Regions from separate parts of the Leclercia sp. CFBP8987 genome, predicted to be linked through region 3. Evidence: predicted binding sites of a transcription regulator. Region 3 holds the regulator's gene; each other region holds the start of a gene.
What was found. Region 3 encodes CRP, which controls carbon source genes, mostly activating them, when cyclic AMP is high. Its sites were predicted from a motif close to ATGTGANNNNNNTCACAT; they were not measured.
Positions count from the first base shown of each region.

Region 1: udp (uridine phosphorylase) is a predicted target of CRP. The motif match lies at 1,719-1,736, and genes of this name have one in related genera.
Region 2: bhsA (multiple stress resistance protein BhsA) is a predicted target of CRP. The motif match lies at 1,855-1,872, and genes of this name have one in related genera.
Region 4: SOM40_RS16470 (YfcZ/YiiS family protein) is a predicted target of CRP. The motif match lies at 4,245-4,262, and genes of this name have one in related genera.

Region 1 covers NZ_CM188255.1:4,640,906-4,646,662, reverse strand. Annotated here, with positions in the region: gene SOM40_RS22395 (beta-glucoside-specific PTS transporter subunit IIABC) at 1-621, opposite strand, end outside; gene SOM40_RS22390 (dienelactone hydrolase family protein) at 802-1,608, opposite strand; gene udp (uridine phosphorylase) at 1,860-2,621, shown strand; gene rmuC (DNA recombination protein RmuC) at 2,761-4,209, shown strand; gene ubiE (bifunctional demethylmenaquinone methyltransferase/2-methoxy-6-polyprenyl-1,4-benzoquinol methylase UbiE) at 4,276-5,031, shown strand; gene ubiJ (ubiquinone biosynthesis protein UbiJ) at 5,045-5,650, shown strand; gene ubiB (ubiquinone biosynthesis regulatory protein kinase UbiB) at 5,647-5,757, shown strand, end outside.
Region 2 covers NZ_CM188255.1:1,806,931-1,812,687, reverse strand. Annotated here, with positions in the region: gene mfd (transcription-repair coupling factor) at 1-347, shown strand, start outside; gene ldtC (L,D-transpeptidase LdtC) at 500-1,453, shown strand; gene bhsA (multiple stress resistance protein BhsA) at 1,529-1,786, opposite strand; gene SOM40_RS08585 (TetR/AcrR family transcriptional regulator) at 2,027-2,662, shown strand; gene SOM40_RS08580 (glycine zipper 2TM domain-containing protein) at 3,143-3,682, opposite strand; gene SOM40_RS08575 (NAD(P)/FAD-dependent oxidoreductase) at 3,880-5,184, opposite strand; gene ycfP (alpha/beta hydrolase YcfP) at 5,418-5,757, opposite strand, start outside.
Region 3 covers NZ_CM188255.1:4,439,858-4,445,614, forward strand. Annotated here, with positions in the region: gene mdcA (malonate decarboxylase subunit alpha) at 1-528, opposite strand, end outside; gene SOM40_RS21445 (hydrolase) at 756-1,778, shown strand; gene SOM40_RS21450 (YheU family protein) at 1,775-1,993, shown strand; gene SOM40_RS21455 (phosphoribulokinase) at 2,024-2,893, shown strand; gene SOM40_RS21460 (OsmC family protein) at 2,936-3,340, opposite strand; gene crp (cAMP-activated global transcriptional regulator CRP) at 3,650-4,282, shown strand; gene SOM40_RS21470 (YccS/YhfK family putative transporter) at 4,340-5,757, shown strand, end outside.
Region 4 covers NZ_CM188255.1:3,409,888-3,415,644, forward strand. Annotated here, with positions in the region: gene sixA (phosphohistidine phosphatase SixA) at 1-31, opposite strand, end outside; gene fadJ (fatty acid oxidation complex subunit alpha FadJ) at 242-2,389, opposite strand; gene fadI (acetyl-CoA C-acyltransferase FadI) at 2,389-3,699, opposite strand; gene SOM40_RS16470 (YfcZ/YiiS family protein) at 3,856-4,140, opposite strand; gene fadL (long-chain fatty acid transporter FadL) at 4,512-5,757, shown strand, end outside.

The DNA of each region.
Region 1 (5,757 bases), 200 kb from region 3:
CGAGGCGTAGGCCACGTTGCGCAGATCGAACGACATAAACACCGTCCCGTCGGCCAGCTGTTTGGTCATCGCTGGCAGCACCATCACGGAAACTGCCGAGACGGCAACCAGCACGTTCACCTTGAGCTTCATCGCCGTGGTGATTGCCACCAGGATGGGCAGAAAGTAGAGCGGCGCAGAACCGATATTATCCAGGACTTTGTATGTCGAGCTGTCGCGGCTGAGCCAGCCCATGACGTCCAGCAACAGCAGCAACGATTTCAGAACGCCGCCACCGGCAATAGCAGGTACCAGCGGCTGAAAAACGCTGATCACGAAATCAACAATCTGCGCGCCACGGCTGATTCTGGCAGGCGCATGTTGTCTGTCCGCCTGAGGTGAACCCACCAGCGAGCGCACCGCCTCAAAGACCTGCACCACGTCGTGACCAATAATCACCTGGCACTGCACGTTCACGCGCACGCCCAGTACGCCGTCGACCTTTGCCAGCGCCGCTTCGTTGACCTTACCGTTGTCATACAGGCTCAGCCGCAAGCGGGTGGAGCAGTGTTCGATATGTTCGATATTCTCAGCACCGCCGACCAGGGCGATGATCTCCAGCGCTGTTTGCAAGTGGTTCATGTTCTGGCCCCTGTCTCCAGAGCAAAAAAAAAGACCTGAACCCCCTCTCCGCTCGAAAACGGAGAGGGGGTTCAGGTCTTGCCTACGGATCGTAGTTACACGCCTGTGGGTTTTATATCGTCCAGATTGTGTTTAAAAGTCAAACAGTCATGTCACTTTGCGTAGCGAAATGTGAGCCGCTTAACCTTTTTTAGCGCCGTACTGCTGGAACCACGTCAGCATCCGCTGCCAGCCATCTTTGGCTGATTCCGCGTGATAGCTCGGGCGATAATCGGCATTGAAGGCGTGCCCGGCTCCCGGGTAAACCACAATCTCTGCCGTTGCGTTTGCCGCGCGTAGGGCATGGCGCATGGTCTCTACCGTATCCAGCGGGATCCCGGTATCCTCGGCGCCATACAGCCCCAGGACCGGCGCACTCAAATCGGTCGCAATATCGACCGGATGCTTCGGTGAATTCAGCGTCTTTTCACCCACCAGCTTGCCATACCATGCCACGGCGGCTTTCAGCTGCGGGTTGTGCGCGGCATACAGCCAGCTGATACGCCCGCCCCAGCAGAAGCCGGTCGCCAGCAGACGGTGGGGATCGCCGCCATTACGCGCCGCCCAGTTGGCGACGTGGTCGAGATCTGCCAGCACCTGCGCGTCCGGCACTTTACTCACCAGATTGCTGAACAGAGTAGGAATATCGTTGTAATCGTTCGGATCGCCCTGACGGAAGTAGAGCTCAGGTGCCACGGCCAGATAGCCTTCCAGCGCCAGACGGCGGCAGATATCGCGAATGTGCTCATGCACGCCGAAAATTTCCTGAATCACAATGACGATCGGCAATGCCCCTTGCGCATTTTTGGGCCGGGCATGCCAGGCGGGCATGTTATCGCCCTGGGTCGGAATGGAGGTCTCCCCGGCAGTAATGGCTTCGTCGGGGGTAGTGACAACGGTTGAGGCTTGCAGGTCAGCAGCAGGTGCAAATCCAGATTTTCCAGTCATGGCATTCTCCGTACCAATTAGCGCAAAAGTAAATATAGTCCGCAGGTTAACAATCCACAGTGCCCGAAACAGGCTATCTTTTGTGCAACAGATAACGATATAACTCGTTAATGTGATGTTAATCACTATTTCATGGTAATTAACTGCAATCAATTTTATTCATGGTGATGCCCGTCACGAAAAAAAGCCGGTTCCTTCGGTAAAGTACCGCTTTGCTTCTGCTGACAAACTGACCCACAGAGGAGTTTTCTATGTCTAAGTCTGATGTTTTTCATCTCGGCCTCACTAAAAACGATTTACAAGGGGCTACGCTCGCTATCGTCCCTGGCGACCCTGAGCGTGTGGAAAAGATCGCCGCGCTGATGGATAAGCCGGTTAAGCTGGCAGCCCATCGCGAATTCACGACCTGGCGGGCAGAGCTGGATGGCAAAGCGGTGATCGTGTGCTCTACCGGTATCGGTGGCCCGTCTACCTCGATTGCCGTTGAAGAGCTGGCGCAGCTGGGCATCCGTACTTTCCTGCGTATCGGGACTACCGGTGCGATCCAGCCGCATATCAACGTTGGCGACGTACTGGTCACCACCGCGTCCGTTCGTCTGGACGGTGCGAGCCTGCACTTTGCCCCAATGGAGTTCCCGGCAGTAGCCGATTTCGAATGCACCACCGCGCTGGTGGAAGCCGCGAAATCCGTTGGCGCGACGACTCACGTTGGCGTGACCGCCTCCTCTGATACCTTCTACCCGGGCCAGGAGCGCTACGACACCTTCTCTGGTCGCGTAGTGAACCGTTTCAAAGGCTCGATGGAAGAGTGGCAGTCTATGGGCGTGATGAACTATGAAATGGAATCCGCCACGCTGCTGACCATGTGCGCAAGCCAGGGTCTGCGTGCCGGTATGGTTGCGGGTGTGATCGTTAACCGTACCCAGCAAGAGATCCCGAACGCCGAGACCATGAAGCAGACCGAAAGCCACGCGGTGAAAATCGTGGTAGAAGCGGCCCGCCGCCTGCTGTAATTTCCCCTTTTCTATGCCAAAGGCCGACCTGTTCGGCCTTTTTCTTTGCGTAGCGCCTCGCAGAAAACCCTTTTCAAACTGGACGTTTATACAGCACAATTCTATTTTGTGCGGGTCATACCTTGATGCAGGGGGCGTCGTGGATATTTCCATCCTTTTTTATGTCGTTATTGCGCTGGTCAGCGTAGGTGTGGGCTGGTTGTTCGCCAGCTATCAGCATGCGCAGCAAAAAGCCGATCAGCTTGCCGAACGTGAAGAGATGGTGGCCGATCTCAGTGCATTAAGACAGAACATCGCCCAGAGCAGGCACTGGCGTGACGAATGCGAGCTGCTCAACAACGAGCTGCGCAATCTGCGGGATATCAACACCTCGCTGGAAGCCGACCTGCGCGAAGTGACCACCCGGCTGGAATCCACCCAACTGCATGCGGAAGACAAAATCCGCCAGATGATGAACAGCGAACAGCGCCTGAGTGAGCAGTTCGAAAACCTCGCCAACCGCATCTTTGAGCAGAGCAACCGCCGGGTCGATGAACAAAACCGCCAGAGCCTGAGCGGCCTGCTGTCGCCCCTGCGTGAACAGCTGGACGGCTTTCGCCGCCAGGTGCAGGACAGCTTTGGTCAGGAGGCGCGGGAACGCCATACGCTGGCCCATGAAATCCGTAACCTCCAGCAGCTGAATGCCCAGATGGCGCAGGAGGCCATCAACCTCACTAAAGCGCTGAAAGGCGACAATAAAACCCAGGGCAACTGGGGCGAAGTGGTTCTGACCCGCGTGCTGGAGGCCTCTGGCCTGCGCGAGGGTCACGAATATCAAACCCAGGTCAGCATTGAAACCGAAAACCGCGCGCGAATGCAGCCCGACGTCATTGTCCGTCTGCCGCAGGAGAAGGACGTGGTCATCGACGCCAAAATGACCCTCGTGGCCTATGAGCGCTACTTCAATGCCGAAGACGACTACACCCGCGAGGCGGCGTTGCAGGAGCATATCGCCTCGGTGCGTAACCATATTCGTCTGCTGGGGCGTAAAGATTATCAGCAGCTGCCGGGCCTGCGTTCGCTTGACTATGTGCTAATGTTTATCCCGGTTGAGCCGGCCTTCTTACTGGCGCTGGATCGCCAGCCGGAGCTGATCTCCGAGGCGCTGAAAAACAACATTATGCTGGTCAGCCCTACCACGCTACTGGTGGCGCTACGCACCATTGCGAATTTGTGGCGCTACGAGCATCAGAGCCGTAATGCCCAGCAGATTGCCGATCGTGCCAGCCGCCTGTACGACAAAATGCGTCTGTTCGTCGATGATATGACCTCGGTCGGGCAGAGCCTGGAACGCGCCCAGGATAACTACCGCCAGGCGATGAAAAAGCTGGCCTCCGGGCGCGGCAACCTGCTGGCTCAGGCCGAATCGTTCCGCGACCTTGGCGTGGAAGTAAAACGCGAGATTAATCCGGAATTGGTCGAGCAGGCCACCTCGCAAGATGAAGAATATCGGCTGCGCAGTGAGGTTCCCGTTCAAAATACAAACAATACCTTAGCAGGCGCCCAGGCGTCGGCAGACCCCCTGGAGCGTTATTCCCGGGGTGGTTGAATCGTAGGGCAAATGCGCCCAATCTGTTACACTTCTCAAACATTTGACTGATAAGCAGGCTCTGAGATGGTTGAAGATTCACAAGACACAACGCACTTTGGCTTTCAGACTGTCGCTAAAGCGCAGAAAGCTGATATGGTGGCCCACGTATTCCATTCCGTGGCGGCGAAGTACGATGTAATGAATGACCTGATGTCATTCGGCATTCATCGCTTGTGGAAGCGCTTCACTATTGATTGTAGCGGCGTACGTCGTGGACAAACCGTGCTGGATTTGGCTGGCGGCACCGGCGACCTGACAGCGAAATTCTCGCGTCTGGTGGGCGAAACGGGCCGCGTTGTGCTGGCTGATATCAACGACTCCATGCTGAAAATGGGGCGTGAAAAACTGCGCAATATTGGCGTGGTCGGCAACGTTGAATATGTCCAGGCGAACGCTGAAGCGCTGCCTTTCCCGGATAACACTTTTGACTGCATCACCATCTCTTTCGGTCTGCGTAACGTCACCGACAAAGAGAAAGCGCTGCGTTCCATGTACCGTGTGCTGAAACCGGGTGGACGTCTGCTGGTGCTGGAGTTCTCCAAACCGATTATTGAGCCGCTGAGCAAAGCTTACGACGCCTATTCATTCCACATCCTGCCACGCATTGGCGAGATGGTTGCCAACGACGCTGACAGCTATCGCTACCTGGCCGAATCGATCCGTATGCACCCGAATCAGGACACCTTAAAAGCCATGATGCAGGATGCAGGCTTTGACAATGTTGATTACTTCAACATGACGGCAGGCGTTGTCGCGCTGCATCGCGGTTATAAGTTCTGAGTGGAGGTGGCGAATGCCGTTTAAACCCTTGATCACAGCCGGTGTGGAAAACGTACTCAATACCTTTCTGTACCGGTCTCCTGCGCTGAAAACGGCGCGTCAGCGTCTGAACGGCAAAGTGCTGCGGGTGGTATTAAAAGAGTTTTCGACCCCGCTGGTGCTGGTATTCAGCGAGCGTCAGCTCGACGTGCTCGGTGAGTGGGAAGGCGAGGCCGACTGCTCCGTCATCACCCATATGAGCACGCTGCCCAAACTGCGCGATCGCCAGCAACTCACGGCCCTGATCCGCAGCGGCGAGCTGGAGGTCGAAGGCGATATCCAGGTGGTACAAAACTTTGTCTCACTGGCCGATCTGGCCGAGTTCGACCCGGCAGAATTGCTGGCTCCCTGGACTGGCGATATTGCCGCTGAAGGGATCAGTAAAGTACTGCGCGGCGGCGCCTCGTTCCTGAAGAAGGGTTTTCAGCGCCAGCAGCGTTACGCCGGGGAGGTGCTTACCGAGGAGTGGCGTATGGCACCAGGTCCACTGGAAGCAGCATGGTTCGCAGAAGAGACCGCCGCGGTTGAGCGTGCGGTTGATGCACTGACAAAACGGCTTGAAAAACTGGAGGGCAAATGACGCCTGGTGAAATTCGGCGCCTCTACTTTATCATCCGCACCTTTTTGAGCTATGGGCTCGACGAGCTAATCCCCCGAATGCGCCTCACTATGCCGCTGCGCCTCTGG
Region 2 (5,757 bases), 2.2 Mb from region 3:
AAGATGAAGCCAGCCTCGACGAGATTAAGGTGGAGCTGATTGACCGCTTTGGTTTACTGCCGGATCCGGCGCGCAACCTGCTGGATATTGCCCGCTTACGCCAGCAGGCGCAGAAGCTGGGGATCCGCAAGCTGGAAGGGAATGACAAAGGCGGCATGATTGAGTTTGCTGAGAAGAACCATGTTGATCCGATGTGGCTGATCGGCCTGCTGCAGAAACAGCCTCAGCATTATCGCCTGGACGGCCCGACGCGTCTGAAATTCACCCAGGACCTGGCGGAACGGAAAATCCGTATGGACTGGGTGCGTAATTTTATGCGACAGCTGGAAGAGAACGCCGTCGCCTGACCCCTCCCGGGCGATCCTGCGATCGCCCGGCCTTATTTCCCGCGCAATTTACAACTCTTTGCAATCCACCTGGATTTCCCGACACGACTATTCGCCATAATTATCGATTAACTTTCAGATAACAATAATCTTTATTGCTATGGATTCTGGTGATGATGACGACTTCGCGTTTTACCCGTTGGATATCGATGGTTGCGCTGCTCTCGGCCCTGGCGCTTGCTCTGCCTGTGCAGGCCAATACCTGGCCCCTGCCCCCGGCGGGCAGCCGGTTGGTGGGCGAAAACCGCTTTCATGTGGTGGAAAATGACGGCGGCTCGCTGGAAGCGATTGCCAAAAAATATAACGTCGGCTTTCTGGCGCTGCTGCAGGCTAACCCCGGCGTGGATCCCTATGTACCCCGCGCGGGCAGCGTGCTGACCATTCCGCTGCAGACCCTGCTTCCCGATGCGCCGCGGGAAGGACTTGTGATTAACCTTGCCGAGCTGCGTCTCTACTATTACCCGCCGGGTAAAAATGAGGTCACGGTTTACCCCATCGGCATTGGCCAACTGGGGGGCGATACGCTGACGCCAACCATGGTGACCACGGTGTCGGATAAACGCGCTAACCCCACCTGGACCCCGACCGCCAATATCCGTGCCCGCTATAAAGCCCAGGGCATTGACCTGCCTGCGGTAGTGCCTGCCGGGCCGGAAAACCCGATGGGGCATCATGCGATCCGCCTTGCGGCCTACGGTGGCGTTTATCTCCTGCACGGCACCAACGCCGATTTTGGCATTGGCATGCGCGTCAGCTCCGGCTGTATTCGCCTGCGTGACAATGACATCGAGACGCTGTTCCGCGTTATTCAGCCCGGCACCAAAGTGAATATCATGAATACGCCGATCAAGGTGTCGGAAGAGCCCGGCGGCGTGCGGCTGGTGGAGGTACATCAACCCCTGTCGAAACAGTTGAATGACGATCCGCAGACCTTGCCGATTGTGTTGAATGGTGCCCAGCAGGGCTTTAAAGCCAGCGCAGACGAAACGGTGATGGAGCGTGCGATGGAAGCCCGCTCGGGAATGCCGGTGGATGTTACTCGCCATTCGGAGGTTCAGGCTCTGTAAGCCTTAGAGATAAAAAAAAGCTCTGCAATCGCAGAGCTTTTTTTCGCAGTGGCATTAATGAGGGTTAAGCCATGCTTATTTGTAGATCACCGCAGTACCGTGCAGGGTGTTCGGGCCGGTAACAGAGGTGATACGGTAAGATTTAGCACCCATCTCTTCCGCTTTTTGCGCTAACTGGCTTTCCAGAGAGCCAAGGTTAGTCCCACCATTCGCGGAAATCGTACCCACTTTTTGTTGATCGGCAGGGGTAGACTGAACCTGTACAGCGGCGAAGCTGGCAAACGAGAGTGAGCTTAGTACGGCAGCGGCGATCAGTGTTTTTACATTTTTCATGATAAGAACCTTATGCAAGTGACAGGATGTCGTAAGCATTAACTTAACGATCGATAACTAAATGATAAATGTGATCTGCATCACGGTCAAATTCTTTTTATAACGATCGTTAAAATAAATTTAAAACCTTTAAAATTCATATTGATATAATGAAATTAATTTTATGAATTCAGCGCTGGCTGCAAAGAGGGATTATTTTTATAATGGTCGTTCAACAAACCAACAGAGGTACAACGGCTCATGACAACCGATGATACGCGTTGCGCAAAGAAAAGCCGTGGCCGACCAAAAGTGTTCGACAGGGAAGCGGCGCTGGATAAGGCCATGACGCTGTTCTGGCAGCATGGGTATGAAGCCACATCGCTGGCCGACCTGGTCGCAGCGACCGGGGCTAAAGCGCCTACGCTGTATGCAGAATTTACTAATAAAGAGGGGCTGTTCCGCGCGGTGCTGGATCGCTATATCAGCCGTTTCGCCGCCCGCCATGAAGCGCAGCTGTTCTGCGAAGAGAAGCGTGTCGAAGATGCGCTGGAAGACTACTTCACCGCGGTGGCGACCTGCTTTACCAGCAAAGAGACGCCCGCAGGCTGCTTTATGATTAACACGTCAGCCACGCTGGCGGCGTCATCAGAAGAGATTGCCCACACGGTTAAATCGCGCCATGCGATGCAGGAGGAGACGCTGTGCCGGTTCCTCGAACAGCGCCAGCAGCGCGGTGAGATCCCCGTACACTGCGATCCGCAAAAACTGGCCCAGTACCTGAGCTGCATTTTGCAGGGAATGTCGATCAGCGCCCGGGAAGGTGCCAGCCTGGAAAAACTGCAGACCATCACGCAGATCACCCTGCGCCTGTGGCCTGAACTCCTGAAAGCTTGATCCGCAGGGCGGTTTTCCGCCCTGCTCCCGCCCCACTTTCAGACAAATCTGCTTAAAGATAGGTAAAATCTATCACCGCATCTTTGCCGCTTGCTATCCTTAACGGGTGATTATTGATGTGCTAATGGTTAGGCGCATAGGTCATAACGGAGCTGTTCTGGCTATTCACATTCAGAAGGAGAATAAAAATGATTTTGCTATTACCATTTTTCAAGGTGTTAATGGTGATCACATTGTTATTCGGTCTCTGGGTCTTATGTGGTGGGTCAGTTTTATTTGCTTTCTTGTCTGTCCTGATAACAGGATTTTTATTACTGAGACAATATAACGAGTTTGACCTTTAACCCCTGTAGCCCAGTCACTACCCCGGAAAGACCTTATTCCTGCCGTGAGTCGCGCGGCTGCTAAGGTCTTTTTTATGCGCAAAAAAAGCTCCCCAGCCTGAGCGAATGGGGAGCTAAACGCAGAGAACAGATTTTTTTATGCTTTGTTATTCAGTACCAGCTGACCATCACTGTTAAGGGGGATTTGCGTGCCGGGATCTTTATCCATACGGATCTTGCCCTGCTGATCGCCAATTTTGTACGTCACATCGTAGCCGAGCATTTTTTCTGACTTGTCATACACCGTTTTACAACGCTGCTGCGTCGAGGTGTAAGTATCACGCTCCTGCAGTGCGCCCTGCGCCTGATTGCCGGCATAACCACCGCCCAGCGCGCCCACCACCGTGGCGACATCTTTGCCGCGTCCGCCACCAAACTGATGACCAATCACGCCGCCCGCTACCGCACCCAGTACGGAACCCGCGATGCGGTTTTCATCCTGCACCGGACGACGGTGCGTCACGGTCACGTTCCGGCACTCCTGACGGGGTGTTTTAACCGTCTCTTTAATCGGTGTTGCCGAAACGACCTGCGCATACTGTGGGCCACGTTCAAAGACATTGAGACTGGCAACTGCCGCCACGCCTAACGCGGCAGCCACGCCAATCCCTATACCTGCCACCATGGATTTATTCATGGGACAACCTCCTTTTTATTGCTATTAGTAACAATTCTGCAACCAAAGCAGGTCGTTAGCAAATCAGATAAGGGAGTAAAAATGTGGGAAGAAGCGGGAAAACAGCCTGATTAGGAGAACTCTTAGGCTTCTGAGGGGGAATTAGCAGTGTGATATGCTGAAAAAGCCCCTCCGGCGACCGCGGAGGGGCTTGGTTCTTAGTGCAGTTTCAGACGCGGTCGGATCACGCGGTTGATGCTGCCAACCAGCATCATCAGCCCGGTTTTGAAGTAACCGTGCAGCGCAACCTGGTGCATACGGTACAGCGAGATATAGACGAAGCGTGCGATACGCCCTTCTACCATCATCGAACCGCGCATCAGGTTGCCCATAAGACTGCCGACGGTGGAGAAGTTAGAGAGCGACACCAGGGAACCGTGGTCTTTGTAGACGTAGTTCTTCAGGGTTTTGCCTTTCGCCTGCGCCAGAATATTATGCAGCGCCAGGCTGGCCATCTGGTGAGCGGCCTGAGCGCGCGGTGGTACGAACCCGCCTTCCGGACGCGCGCAGGAGGCGCAGTCACCGATAGCGTAAATGTCCGGATCGCGGGTGGTTTGCAGCGTCGGCTCAACCACCAGCTGGTTAATGCGGTTGGTTTCCAGACCGCCAATCTCTTTCATGAAATCAGGTGCCTTGATGCCCGCGGCCCAGACCATCAGATCGGCTTTGATGTGTTCGCCATCTTTGGTATGCAGACCCTGCTCATCGGCGCTGGTGACCATGGTCTGGGTCAGAACGCGTACGCCCATCTTGGTCAGCTCGCTGTGAGCTGCGCCGGAGATGCGCGGCGGCAGTGCAGGCAGAATACGTTCACCGGCTTCCACCAGCGTCACGTTCAGCGCGTCGTTGGTTAACCCTTTGTAGCCGTAGCTGTGCAGCTGTTTGACCGCGTTATGCAGCTCCGCAGAGAGCTCCACGCCGGTCGCCCCGCCGCCAACGATGGCGATGTTCACCTTGCCGTTTGCGCCAAGGTTATTGGAGTATTTCAGGAACAGGTTGAGCATCTCCTGATGGAAACGACGCGCCTGGTGTGGGTTATCGAGGAAGATGCAGTGCTCTTTCACGCCCGGGGTGTTGAAGTCGTTAGAGGTACTGCCCAGCGCCATCACCAGCGTGTCATACGCCAGCTTGCGCTCCGGTACCAGCAGCTCGCCCTTCTCATCGCGCAGCTCAGCCAGGGTAATGGTTTTGCTTTCACGGTTGATATCCATCACCGAGCCCAGCTGGAACTGGAAGCCGTGGTTGCGTGCATGCGCCAGATAGCTCAGCGCGTCAACGCCCTCATCCAGTGAACCGGTAGCCACTTCGTGCAGCAGCGGTTTCCACAGGTGGCTGTGGTTGCGATCGACCAGCGTAACCTTGGCTTTTTTACCGCGTCCAAGCTTCTTACCTAACTGCGTAGCCAGTTCCAGACCGCCAGCACCACCACCCACAATCACTATCTTTTTCAATGGCGTAGTCAACGTGACCCCCTAAATTATTAACCAATTGTTAATTAAAAGTTATGAAAATAACCTTTAATTAACAACAAGTTACATCACTGAAACCATTCAACCGTCATGAGAATAACATGTTCGGTGCATTGGTCATACCAAAATTGATGTGCATCAAGTTTTGCCGCTTAAAATTCACTCAAGCTTAGCAAAAAGAGAGCCCGGCTCACGTTACGTGGCCGGGCTTGAGGTGAAATCAGGAATTAACCTAAGGTCTTGAACGCTTTGATGCGCTGCAGATGGGGGGCAATATTCTTGAACTTATGCGTCTGCTCTTCATCCCAGACAATTTCGTAGTAAGGGTGCAGCAGTTCCGCGGCACGCGGGCTATTCAGCGCCTCATCGTTGCGGGAGAGGATCACCAGACAGCGATCGCGGTTCTTCTCGCGAAAGTTGCTGACGCACTTGGTGGCGATATCGACATACTCTTCCGGCCTGTCGATCTTGCCTTCCATGTTCTCGTTCGGGAACAGGTTTGGATTGAACACTACCTGACGAATATCACACAAGAACCCAATCCGCTCCGCCCAGTATCCTCCCAGG
Region 3 (5,757 bases):
GGCTTCGACCAGCGCCGGGGTATCCTCGGTGCTGGCACCGGTATAGAGGTTACCTTTACGGTCCGCTTTAAAACCGGCAATCAGCGCCACGTTTGGCGACAGATCAACATACAGGCGGGAATAGAGTTCGATGTAGGTGTGGATGGCACCAATTTCCAGTTGCCCGTCTTCCAGCAGCTGCGAAATACGCAGGCTCTGGGTACCTGAGAATGAGAAGTCGAGTTTGCGGGCGATACCCTTCTCAAAAATATCCAGGTGCTCGCTGCGACCGACGCTCGGCATAATCATATGCAGATCGTGAACAATTTGCGGGTTCACTTCGGCCAGAGAACGGGAAAGAAAATCTGCCTGTTTCTGGTTATTCCCTTCCAGTACGACTTTGTCGCCTGGGGCGATCAGTTTTTCCAGCATGGCGACAAGGTCGCCTGTTGGCAGTACTTTGCCCTGCACCGGGACGGAAGCCAGGCGGCGCGCTTTTTCAGTGCGACGCGTGTTCCAGTTCCGGGCTGGCATTTGCCCTGATAACATTGTTAACCTCCTGATTCAGCTCATCTTTAGATTTGCTTAACGTTGAGTTAAGTGTGCCCCCTGGCGATAAAGTCATCAATTAAGCGTAGAGAGGAATCATTAGCATGAGAGTAATAATCAAGGTAAATATTTGTGATCGGGATCAGTTCATGTTTCGGAAAACTAGGCTAAACGGGGTACAATTCGGAAGGTATCGTAAATAACAGACAATAATTAGCATCACCTTTATGACCCAAATCATCCCCTCAGACTTCAACATTGCAGCCGACGAAAGCGCGGAATTTGTCCCCATGCGGGGCGTGTCGAACCGACACCTGCAGACCATGCTGCCGCGTCTCATCCGCCGTAAAGTGCTTTTTACCCCCGTCTGGCAGCGCCTTGACCTGCCGGATGATGACTTCGTTGATTTAGCCTGGAGCGAAGATCCGCAGCAGGCCCGGCACAAACCCCGACTGGTGGTCTTCCATGGTCTGGAGGGCAGCCTGCACAGCCCCTATGCGCACGGCCTGATTCAGGCGGCAAAAGCGCGCGGCTGGCTGGGCGTGGTGATGCACTTCAGAGGGTGCAGCGGCGAACCCAATCGCCAGAAACGCATCTATCACTCCGGTGAAACTGAAGATGGCACCTGGTTCCTGCGCTGGCTGGCAGAGACTCACGGCCCGGCCCCTACGGCGGCAGTGGGCTATTCGCTGGGTGGAAACATGCTCGCCTGCCTGCTGGCAAAAGAGGGCGATACCATCCCGCTGGATGCCGCCGCCATCGTCTCTGCCCCGTTCATGCTGGAGCACTGCAGCTATCATATGGATAAGGGCTTCTCGCGAATCTATCAGCGTTATCTGCTTAACTTGCTCAAAGCCAATGCGGCACGCAAACTTAAAGCTTACCCGGATACGCTCCCGGTCAGTCTGCGACAGCTGAAGAAAGTGCGCCGCCTGCGCGAATTTGACGATCTGATCACCGCCAAAATTCACGGTTTTGCCGATGCGATTGACTACTATCGCCAGTGCAGCGCCATGCCGGTGCTGAGCAACATCACCAAACCGGTACTGATTATTCATGCTAAAGACGATCCCTTTATGGATCATCACTCGATACCCGCGCAGGAATTTTTGCCCGCTAACGTACAGTATCAGCTGACCGAACACGGCGGACACGTGGGCTTTGTCGGTGGCACGCTGCGCCGCCCGCAGATGTGGCTGGAAACGCGTATCCCGGACTGGCTGACCACATACCTGGAACCGATAAGATGATTATTCCCTGGCAAGATCTGGCTCCCGAAACGCTGGATAATCTGATTGAAAGCTTTGTGTTACGCGAAGGCACCGATTATGGTGAACAGGAGCTTTCGCTTGAGCAGAAGGTCGCCGACGTCAGGCGCCAGCTGCAAAGCGGTGAGGTGCTGGTGGTATGGTCTGAGCTGCACGAAACCGTCAACATCATGCCTCGCAATCAATTTCGCGGTTAACCGCGACCTCTTTCCATTCAGGGAGTTGCTATGTCCGCCAGACATCCGGTTATTGCCGTTACAGGGTCGAGTGGTGCGGGTACCACTACCACCAGCCTCGCCTTTCGTAAGATCTTCTCGCAGCTGCATCTGCGTGCTGCGGAAGTAGAAGGCGACAGCTTTCACCGCTTCACCCGCCCTGAGATGGACATGGCCATCCGCAAGGCCCGCGATCTCGGCAAACACATCAGCTACTTTGGCCCGGATGCCAACGACTTCGGCCTGCTGGAGCAAACCTTCGCCGAATACGGGCGAAGCGGCACCGGCCAGGCACGCAAATACCTGCACACCTATGACGAAGCGGTCCCCTGGAACCAGGTGCCGGGCACCTTCACCCCCTGGCAGCCGCTGCCGGAACCGACCGACGTGCTGTTTTATGAAGGCCTGCATGGCGGAGTGGTGACGCCGCATCACGACGTGGCGCGCCATGTCGACCTGCTGGTGGGCGTGGTACCGATCGTCAATCTGGAGTGGATCCAGAAGCTGACGCGGGATACCAGCGAACGCGGTCACTCCCGCGAGGCGGTGATGGACTCGGTGGTGCGCTCGATGGAGGATTACATTAACTTCCTGACGCCACAGTTTTCCCGCACCCATATTAACTTCCAGCGCGTCCCGACCGTGGACACTTCTAACCCCTTTGCCGCAAAAGGCATCCCGTCCCTTGACGAGAGCTTCGTGGTGATCCACTTCCGCAATCTGGACAATATTGACTACCCCTGGCTGCTGGCGATGCTGCAGGGTTCATTTATTTCGCACATCAATACGCTGGTGGTGCCGGGCGGGAAGATGGGGCTGGCGATGGAGTTGATCATGATGCCGCTGGTGCAGCGGTTGATGGAAGGCAAGAAGATCGACTGAGGTTTTGTTGCCCGGTAAGCGCAGCGCCACCGGGCAAGGCGCTTAGGCCTCGATCACTTCATACGAATGCGTAATGTTGACCGCTTTCTCCAGCATCAGCGCCACGGAGCAGTACTTCTCCGCAGAGAGATCCACCGCGCGGGATACCGCCGCATCTTTCAGCGCTTTGCCGGTGACCACGAAGTGCAGGTTGATATGGGTGAACAGGCGCGGCGCCTCTTCACGGCGCTCTGAGGTCAGCTTCACTTCACAGTCGGTCACATCGTGACGCCCTTTTTGCAGGATCGACACCACGTCGATGGCGCTGCATCCGCCTGCCGCCATCAGGACTACTTCCATCGGGCTTGGCGCTTTATCACCGGAGTTGCCATCCATCAAAATCTGGTGCCCGGAAGCGGACTCACCAAGGAACGTTAACCCTTCTACCCATTTCACACGTGCTTGCATTTGTATTAACTCCAGGAGTGCATTTTTGCTGACAGATTACGCGTCAGTAACAATTCTGACAACGGAAGTCGACCTGCATCAAGCTGAAGCGAGACACCAGGAGACACGCGGCAAAAGCTATGCTAAAACAGTCGGGATGCTACAGTAATACATTGACGTTGCACATGTATGCAGAGGACATCACACATTCCAGGCTGCTAATTATTGTGCCAGCCAGACCCCAGGCAGGGGAAAGAATTCGATTGCAACCCCAGAGTACAGGTACATAGCCAGACTCTGGAGACAGCTTATAACAGAGGATAACAGCGCATGGTGCTTGGCAAACCGCAAACAGACCCGACTCTCGAATGGTTCTTGTCTCATTGCCATATTCATAAGTACCCATCGAAGAGCACGCTGATTCACCAGGGTGAAAAAGCGGAAACGTTGTATTACATCGTCAAAGGCTCAGTGGCAGTGCTGATCAAAGATGAAGAAGGCAAAGAGATGATCCTCTCTTACCTGAATCAGGGAGATTTCATCGGCGAGCTGGGCCTGTTTGAAGAAGGTCAGGAGCGTAGCGCCTGGGTGCGTGCGAAGACCGCGTGTGAAGTGGCTGAGATCTCCTATAAGAAGTTCCGCCAGCTGATCCAGGTTAACCCGGATATCCTGATGCGCCTCTCCTCGCAGATGGCTCGCCGTCTGCAGGTCACGTCCGAGAAAGTGGGTAACCTCGCCTTCCTCGACGTAACGGGCCGTATCGCTCAGACCCTGCTGAACCTGGCGAAACAGCCAGACGCCATGACCCACCCGGACGGTATGCAAATTAAAATTACCCGTCAGGAAATTGGTCAGATCGTCGGATGTTCGCGTGAGACAGTCGGTCGTATTCTGAAAATGCTGGAAGATCAAAACCTGATTTCCGCCCACGGTAAAACCATCGTGGTTTACGGAACACGTTAATTCCGCTCAAACGGCGTGGCATCGCAGGATGCCACGCCGTTTTTGTCTCTAGCATCCATGTGGCGCAGGCTCATTTATCACCCGGAAGTTAACTACGCACTGCGGCAAACCCTGGTGTTGTGTCTCCCCGTGGCTGTGGGTTTGATTTTCGGTCATCTGCAACAGGGACTCCTCTTTTCTCTGGTTCCAGCCTGCTGCAACATCGCTGGCCTGGACACACCGCATAAACGCTTTTTTAAACGTCTGACTATTGGCGGCTGCCTGTTTGCCGGATGTAGCCTGGCCGTCCAGCTGTTGCTGGCGCGGGATATTCCACTGCCGCTCATTCTGACGGTACTGGCAATGACCTTAGGCGTCACGGCAGAAATCAGCGCTCTCCATGCGCGACTCCTGCCCGCCTCGCTGATTGCGGCCATCTTTACCCTGAGTCTTGCCGGGAACATGCCGGTCTGGGAACCGCTGCTCCTCTATACGCTGGGCACCCTCTGGTACGGGCTGTTTAACTGGTTCTGGTTCTGGATGTGGCGCGAACAGCCGCTGCGCGAGTCGCTGAGCATGCTCTATCAACAGCTGGCGGATTACTGCGAAGCGAAATATACCCTGCTGACCCAGCACACTGACCCTGAGAAATCGTTGCCACCGCTGCTGGCCCGCCAGCAGAAGGTAGTGGATCTGATCAGCCTCTGTTACCAGCAGCTGCATATGCTGGCGGCCAACAGAAATCACGAATACAAACGCCTGCTGCGCACCTTCCAGGTGGGGCTGGATCTGCAGGAGCATATCTCCGTCAGTCTGCACCACCCGAAGGAGGTGCAAAAGCTGGTGGAGCGCAGTCACGCCGAAGCGGTGATCCGCTGGAACGCACAGACCGTGGCGGCCCGCCTGCGGGTGCTGGCTGATGACATCCTCTATCATCGCTACCCCACTCGCTTTAGCATGGACAAACCGCTCGGCGCGCTGGAAAAAATCGCCCGTCAGCACCCGGATAACCCGGTGGGACAGTTCTGCGCCTGGCACTTCAGCCGTATCGCCCGGGTGCTGCGCACCCAGCGTCCGCTCTACCCGCGCGACCTGATGGCCGACAAGCAGAAACGCCTGCCGCTGATCCCCGCCCTGAAAAGCTATCTGTCGCTGAAGTCTGCCGCCCTCCGTAATGCGGCGCGTATCAGCGTGATGCTGAGTATCGCCAGCCTGATGGGCATAGCGCTGCACCTGCCGAAACCTTACTGGATCTTAATGACCGTCCTGCTGGTAACGCAAAACGGCTACAGCGCGACGCGGGTGCGTATTTTCCACCGGGCGGCCGGCACCATGGTGGGGCTGATCATCGCCGGTGTCACCCTGCACTTCCACGTTCCGGAAGGCTATACCCTCGCCGGGATGCTGGTGATCACTCTGGTAAGTTACCTGTTTATTCGTAAGAACTACGGCTGGGCGACGGTGGGCTTTACGGTCACGGCGGTATATACCCTGCA
Region 4 (5,757 bases), 1.0 Mb from region 3:
CGTCACCGTGACGCATGATAAAAACTTGCATATTGCACCGCTTTTGTTGACCAGGATCACCGGTGTTAACACCCCGCGTGAACACATCACGAGGTAGAAAACCCGATGGCCGGGCATTGTGCCTGATCCATCCGTTGAATGAAACGCTGTTTTTTACCTCAACGGCGTAAGTATAGTCAATGTCAGTTTATAAATTAGACAGGACCAGACCCTTCAACGGCGGATTTACTCTTATTTGACCTTAATTTACCGGGTCAGTTTCCTTTGCTGGCCAAAATCGCAGCCCCTGATCCGCCATCTGCAATAATGTGTCACACGGTGTAAACCGCGGCCCATATTGCACAGCCAGTCGTTGTAAAATCGCAACAACTTCACCCGCGCCAATGCTATCCATATAGCGGAACGGGCCACCCAGGAAAGGTGGAAAACCAATGCCAAACACCGCGCCAATATCGCCGTCGCGAGCGTTTTTAATCACCCGCTCATCAAAGCAGCGCGCCGCCTCGTTGAGCATCATCATCACGCAGCGTTCTGCGCACTGTGTCGCAGACAATTTGCCCTCGCCGGTGGGCTTAATAAGCCCATAAATCGCCGGGTCTACCTGCTTCTTGCTTTTACGCCCTTTTGGATCGTAAAGATAGAAACCACGTCCATTTTTTCTGCCTTTGCGATCGTCATTCAAAATTGCAGAAACAATGTTTGCAGGGGCGCTAAATCGTTCCCCGTAAGCACTTTCCAGCACAGGTATAATTTTAGTGCCGGTATCGATTCCCACCTCATCCAAAAGTTGGATTGGCCCAACGGGGAAACCAAACTTCACCAGCGCATTATCAATGTGATCAACCTTTTCCCCTTCGATCAGCAGGCGCATGGCTTCGTTGATATAAGGGGCCAGAATACGGTTAACGTAGAACCCGGCTTTATCCGCCACTACAATCGGCGTTTTACCCTGCATTTTCGCCAGCTTTACAATAGTAGCAACGGTCTGCGGGCTGGTGCCGGCGTGGGGAATCACTTCTACCAGCGGCATTTTTTCAACCGGGCTAAAGAAATGCAGCCCGATCACCTGTTCAGGACGCGCGGCCTGGGCCGCAATATCGCCAATTGGCAGCGATGAGGTGTTAGAAGCAAAGATAGTGTGCGGCGCGCAGTGCGCTTCGACCTCGGCCACCATCTGCTGTTTCAGGGCCAGATCTTCAAATACCGCCTCAATCACCACATCGCGATGGCGGAATCCGCTGTAGTCCGTGGTACCGGAGATCAGCGCCAGCTGGCGATCGCGCTCGCTGGCTTTGATATGGCGGCGTTTGACCTTCTTATCAAGCAGCTGCCAGCTGTACTGCAGGGCGTGGTTGATCCCTTTCGCATTGATGTCTTTGATCCGCACCGGTAATTTGCCCTTGCTGGCGGTCACGAAGGCGATACCGCCTCCCATCAGTCCGCCACCCAGCACGCCGATGGCCTCAAGCGGTGCAGGTTCCGCCTCGCTGCCGGGATCTTTTTTCACCTCGGTGCTGGCAAAGAAAATGCTGCGCAGCGCCTGCGACTGCGGGGTCATCGCCAGCTCACCAAAGGCTTTAGCTTCTGCGGCATAGCCGCTGCTGCTGCCCTGGGTCAGACCGGTATGGATAACCTCGAGAATGCGTTTTGCCGCCGGGTAATTCCCCTGGGTTTTTTGTTCGGTTTTGTTCGCCACCATTCTGAACAGCAGCGTGCGGCCCAGCGGACCTGCCAGCACGCGCTCGCGCACCGGTAAGCGACGCCCGGCCGGTTTGTCTTTCAGAGCCAGCGCAACCGCGGATTCAAGCAAAATCGACGGCGGAACCACCTCATCCACCAGCCCGACCTTCAGGGCCTGACGCGGACGCAGCTGTTTGCCGGTGAGGATCATCTCCAGCGCCGTGCTGACGCCCACCAGCCGCGGCAGACGTTGGGTGCCGCCCGAGCCGGGCAGCAAGCCGAGCTGCACTTCCGGCAGGCCCAGCACCGTTTTGCCGTCGTCGGTACAGATCCGCCCGTGACAGGCCAGCGCCAGCTCCAGACCGCCGCCGAGGCAGGCGCCGTGGATCGCCGCAATCACCGGGATCGGCAGGGCATGAATTTCAGCCATGATCTGCTGCCCCTGACGGGCCAGATCTTCCGCTTCCTGGGCGCTGCTCGCGCGGGCAATCATGTTGATATCGGCCCCGGCAATAAAGTTGTCCGGCTTGGCCGAGATAAATACCAGCCCGCGAAGCGTTTTGTTTTCACGCACCTGCTTGAGGATGGCGCGCACCTGACCGCCAAATTCGGCTTTCAGGGTATTCATCTTTTCGCCTGGCGCATCGATGGTGACTACCGCCACGTTGTCCAGTCGTACATGCAGGGTAAACGCCGTTGTCATCTCCATTATTCCGCCTCCAGAACCATTGCGGCACCCAGACCACCCGCCGCGCAGGCGGTTACCAGGCCAAACCCACCGCCGCGACGGCGTAACTCATGCAGCGTCTGGGTGATCATCCTCGCGCCGGTCGCCGCAAAGGGGTGACCGTAGGCAATGGAGCCGCCCAGCACGTTAAATTTGCTTTCATCGACCTCGCCCGTCGCGTGGGCCCGGCCTAACACATCCCGGGCAAAGCGTTCGCTGGCCAGCAGCTGCAGGTTGGCCAGGGTCTGGGCGGCAAAGGCTTCATGCATGTCGATAAGCGTCAGGTCGGCCATCGTCAGCCCGGCACGCTCCAGCGCCAACGGCGTGGACCAGGCTGGCCCCAGGAGCATGTCCTGCCAGACATCAATGGCGGTAAAGGCATAGCTGCGCAGGTAACCGAGCGGAGTCAGGCCCAGCTCTTTAGCGCGGGATTCGGTCATCAGGATCACCGCCGCCGCACCGTCGGTTAACGGCGTACTGTTGGCGGCGGTCACGGTGCCGTGCTTGCGGTCAAATGCCGGGCGCAGTTTTGCGTAATCCGCCAGCGTTGAGGTGCCGCGGATATTGTTGTCTTCACTGAGCGGCTCGCGGTATGGCGGGGTGTAGGCCGTCATCACCTCTCCCGCCAGCTTGCCTTCGGCCCAGGCCTGAGCGGCGCGCTGATGTGAGCGGTGCGCCAGCGCATCCTGCTGTTCGCGAGTGATGCCGTAGGTCTTCGCCATCTGTTCGGCGGTGTCGCCCATCCGCAGGCCGGTGGAGTACTCGGCGACGGCAGGCGGCACAGGGAGCAGATCGCGCAAGCGCAGGCGCGAGAAAAGCGATAAGCGCTGCCCGATGGTGCGGGCTTTGTTGACGTCCACCAGCACGCGGGCCAGTTTTTTGCTGACGCCTATGGGTAATACGGATGAGGAGTCGGCCCCGCCGGCGATCCCGGCGCGAATGGTGCCTGTTATCAGGCTTTCCGCGACGTTCGCCACCGCCTGAAAGCTGGTGGCGCAGGCACGGCTGACGCTGTAGGCATCGGTATGGACATTCATCCCGGTGCCCAGCACGATTTCACGGGCGATATTGGGCGCTTCCGGCATCTGCACCACCTGGCCAAAGACCAGCTGTTCAATCACCTCGGGCGGTATTTCGCTGCGAGCCAGTAACTCCCCTACGACCATTTTTCCCAGATCGACTGCAGGTATGCCATGAAAAGCCGTCGCCTGACGGGCAAATGGCGTGCGTAATCCACTGACAATGGCAATGCGATCCCCCTGACGGGTGATTAGCGGTAATGCCTGACTCATAACGCTCCCCTGTGAATAACAAATACGCAAAGTGGTCTGACCTGATAACAGTCTTAACCAAATTTTTACATTAGCCAATCGGGGAGAAGAAAAATTGCGAGCGAAGCCACAGAGCTCAAATGAAACGCCCCCATGAATGGAGGCGTTGAAGGGAAATTAACGCAGACCGAGCTGGAAAATCAGGGACTCAGCTTCGCAGCTGAACACGAAGTCGATGTCCAGGCGCACCCCGCCGTCCACTTCGGTGAAGGTGGAAGAGATGTCGCACGGTTCAGACTCCACGCCGCGTGCTTTCGCGGTCAGGGCTGCCAGCGTCTCTTCGGCTTCAGCACGGCTGGCGAAGACACGGCTGTAAGAGGCGGTGCAATCCGTGTTATCCACGATGGTACCCACATCCATACAGCAGCAAACCGGGGTTTCATCAGCACTGCATTTACTCATAGTAGATTTCCTCTGTAGTCGCGCACGGCGCGAAATAGACACAATGCTGATATTTTACGCCCCGCCCGGGAGGGGCTCCAGTCGTTAATGGCGTAAACGCCGGTAAGTGAGCAATATCACACGTAAAAATGATCTAAAACAAAAATCACCCGTTCGGAGTAAGCGAACTGGTCACAATTTTGCCAACCAGATCCCGTTTCGAAAAACATATCAGTAAATATTAATAAACACACTTGCAACATTCCATCTGGTCAGACCTATACTCTCGCCACTGGTCTGATTTCTAAGTGTTACCACAGACCCTACACTTCGCGCTCCTGTTACGGTGTGTAACAAATATTGAATAAAAATAACTCAATGAGGTTATGGTCATGAGCCAGAAAACCCTGTTCAAAAAAACTGCGCTCGCAATCGCAGTGGCAATCGTCTCCACCTCCGCCTGGTCAGCGGGCTTTCAGCTTAACGAGTTCTCCTCCTCAGGGCTGGGCCGCGCCTATTCCGGGGAAGGTGCCATCGCTGATGACGCAGGGAACGCGAGCCGTAACCCGGCGCTGATCACCATGTTCGATCGCCCGACTTTCTCTATCGGTGCCGTCTATATCGATCCTGATGTGAATGTCACGGGTAACTCCGCCTTAACAGGACAAAGTGCAAACCAGGACAACATCGCCCCTACTGCATGGGTGCCTAACGTGCACTTTGTTATGCCAATCAATGATCAGTTTGGTTGGGGTGCGTCTGTTACCTCCAACTACGGTCTGGCAACCGAATTTAACGATAGCTACGGGGCAGGTATCTACGGCGGTAAAACCGATCTGGAAACCCTCAACCTGAACCTGAGCGGGGCTTATCGTCTCGACAGCAACTGGAGCTTTGGCGTGGGCTTTGATGCCGTTTACGCGAGAGCCAAAATTGAGCGTTATGCCGGTTCGCTGGGTCCATTGCTGTCACGTCAGCTGACCGGCCGTGTACCGCCATCCTACCTGAATGGTATTAACGAACCTGACGATCAGATTGCCTACCTGAAAGGCGACGAATGGGGCTTCGGCTGGAACGCCGGTATCCTGTACGAGCTGGATAAAAATAACCGCTGGGGTCTGACCTACCGTTCAGAAGTGAAAATCGACTTCGAGGGCGATTATAAGAGCTCCATCAACCCGGCTCTGAACAGCATCCTGGGCAGTATGGGTCTGCCGTCAGGCACCGGTGGTCGCACCGAGAGTGGTTCTCTGTCGCTGCATCTGCCAGAAATGTGGGAAGTCTCCGGGTATAACCTCGTGGCGCCACAGTGGGCTGTCCACTACAGCCTGACCTACACCAGCTGGAGCCAGTTCCAGGAGCTGAAGGCCACCGGCAGCAACGATCAAACCCTGTTCTATAAAGAAGAAAGCTTTAAGGACGCGTACCGTATTGCGCTGGGTACCACCTACTACTACGACAAGAACTGGACCTTCCGCACCGGTATCGCCTTTGATGACAGCCCGGTTCCGGCCAACAAGCGTTCTATCTCTATTCCGGATCAGGACCGTCTGTGGCTGAGCGCCGGTATGTCCTACGCCTTTAACGATGATGCCTCTATCGACGTTGGCGCATCTTACATGCATGGTCAGAAAGTGA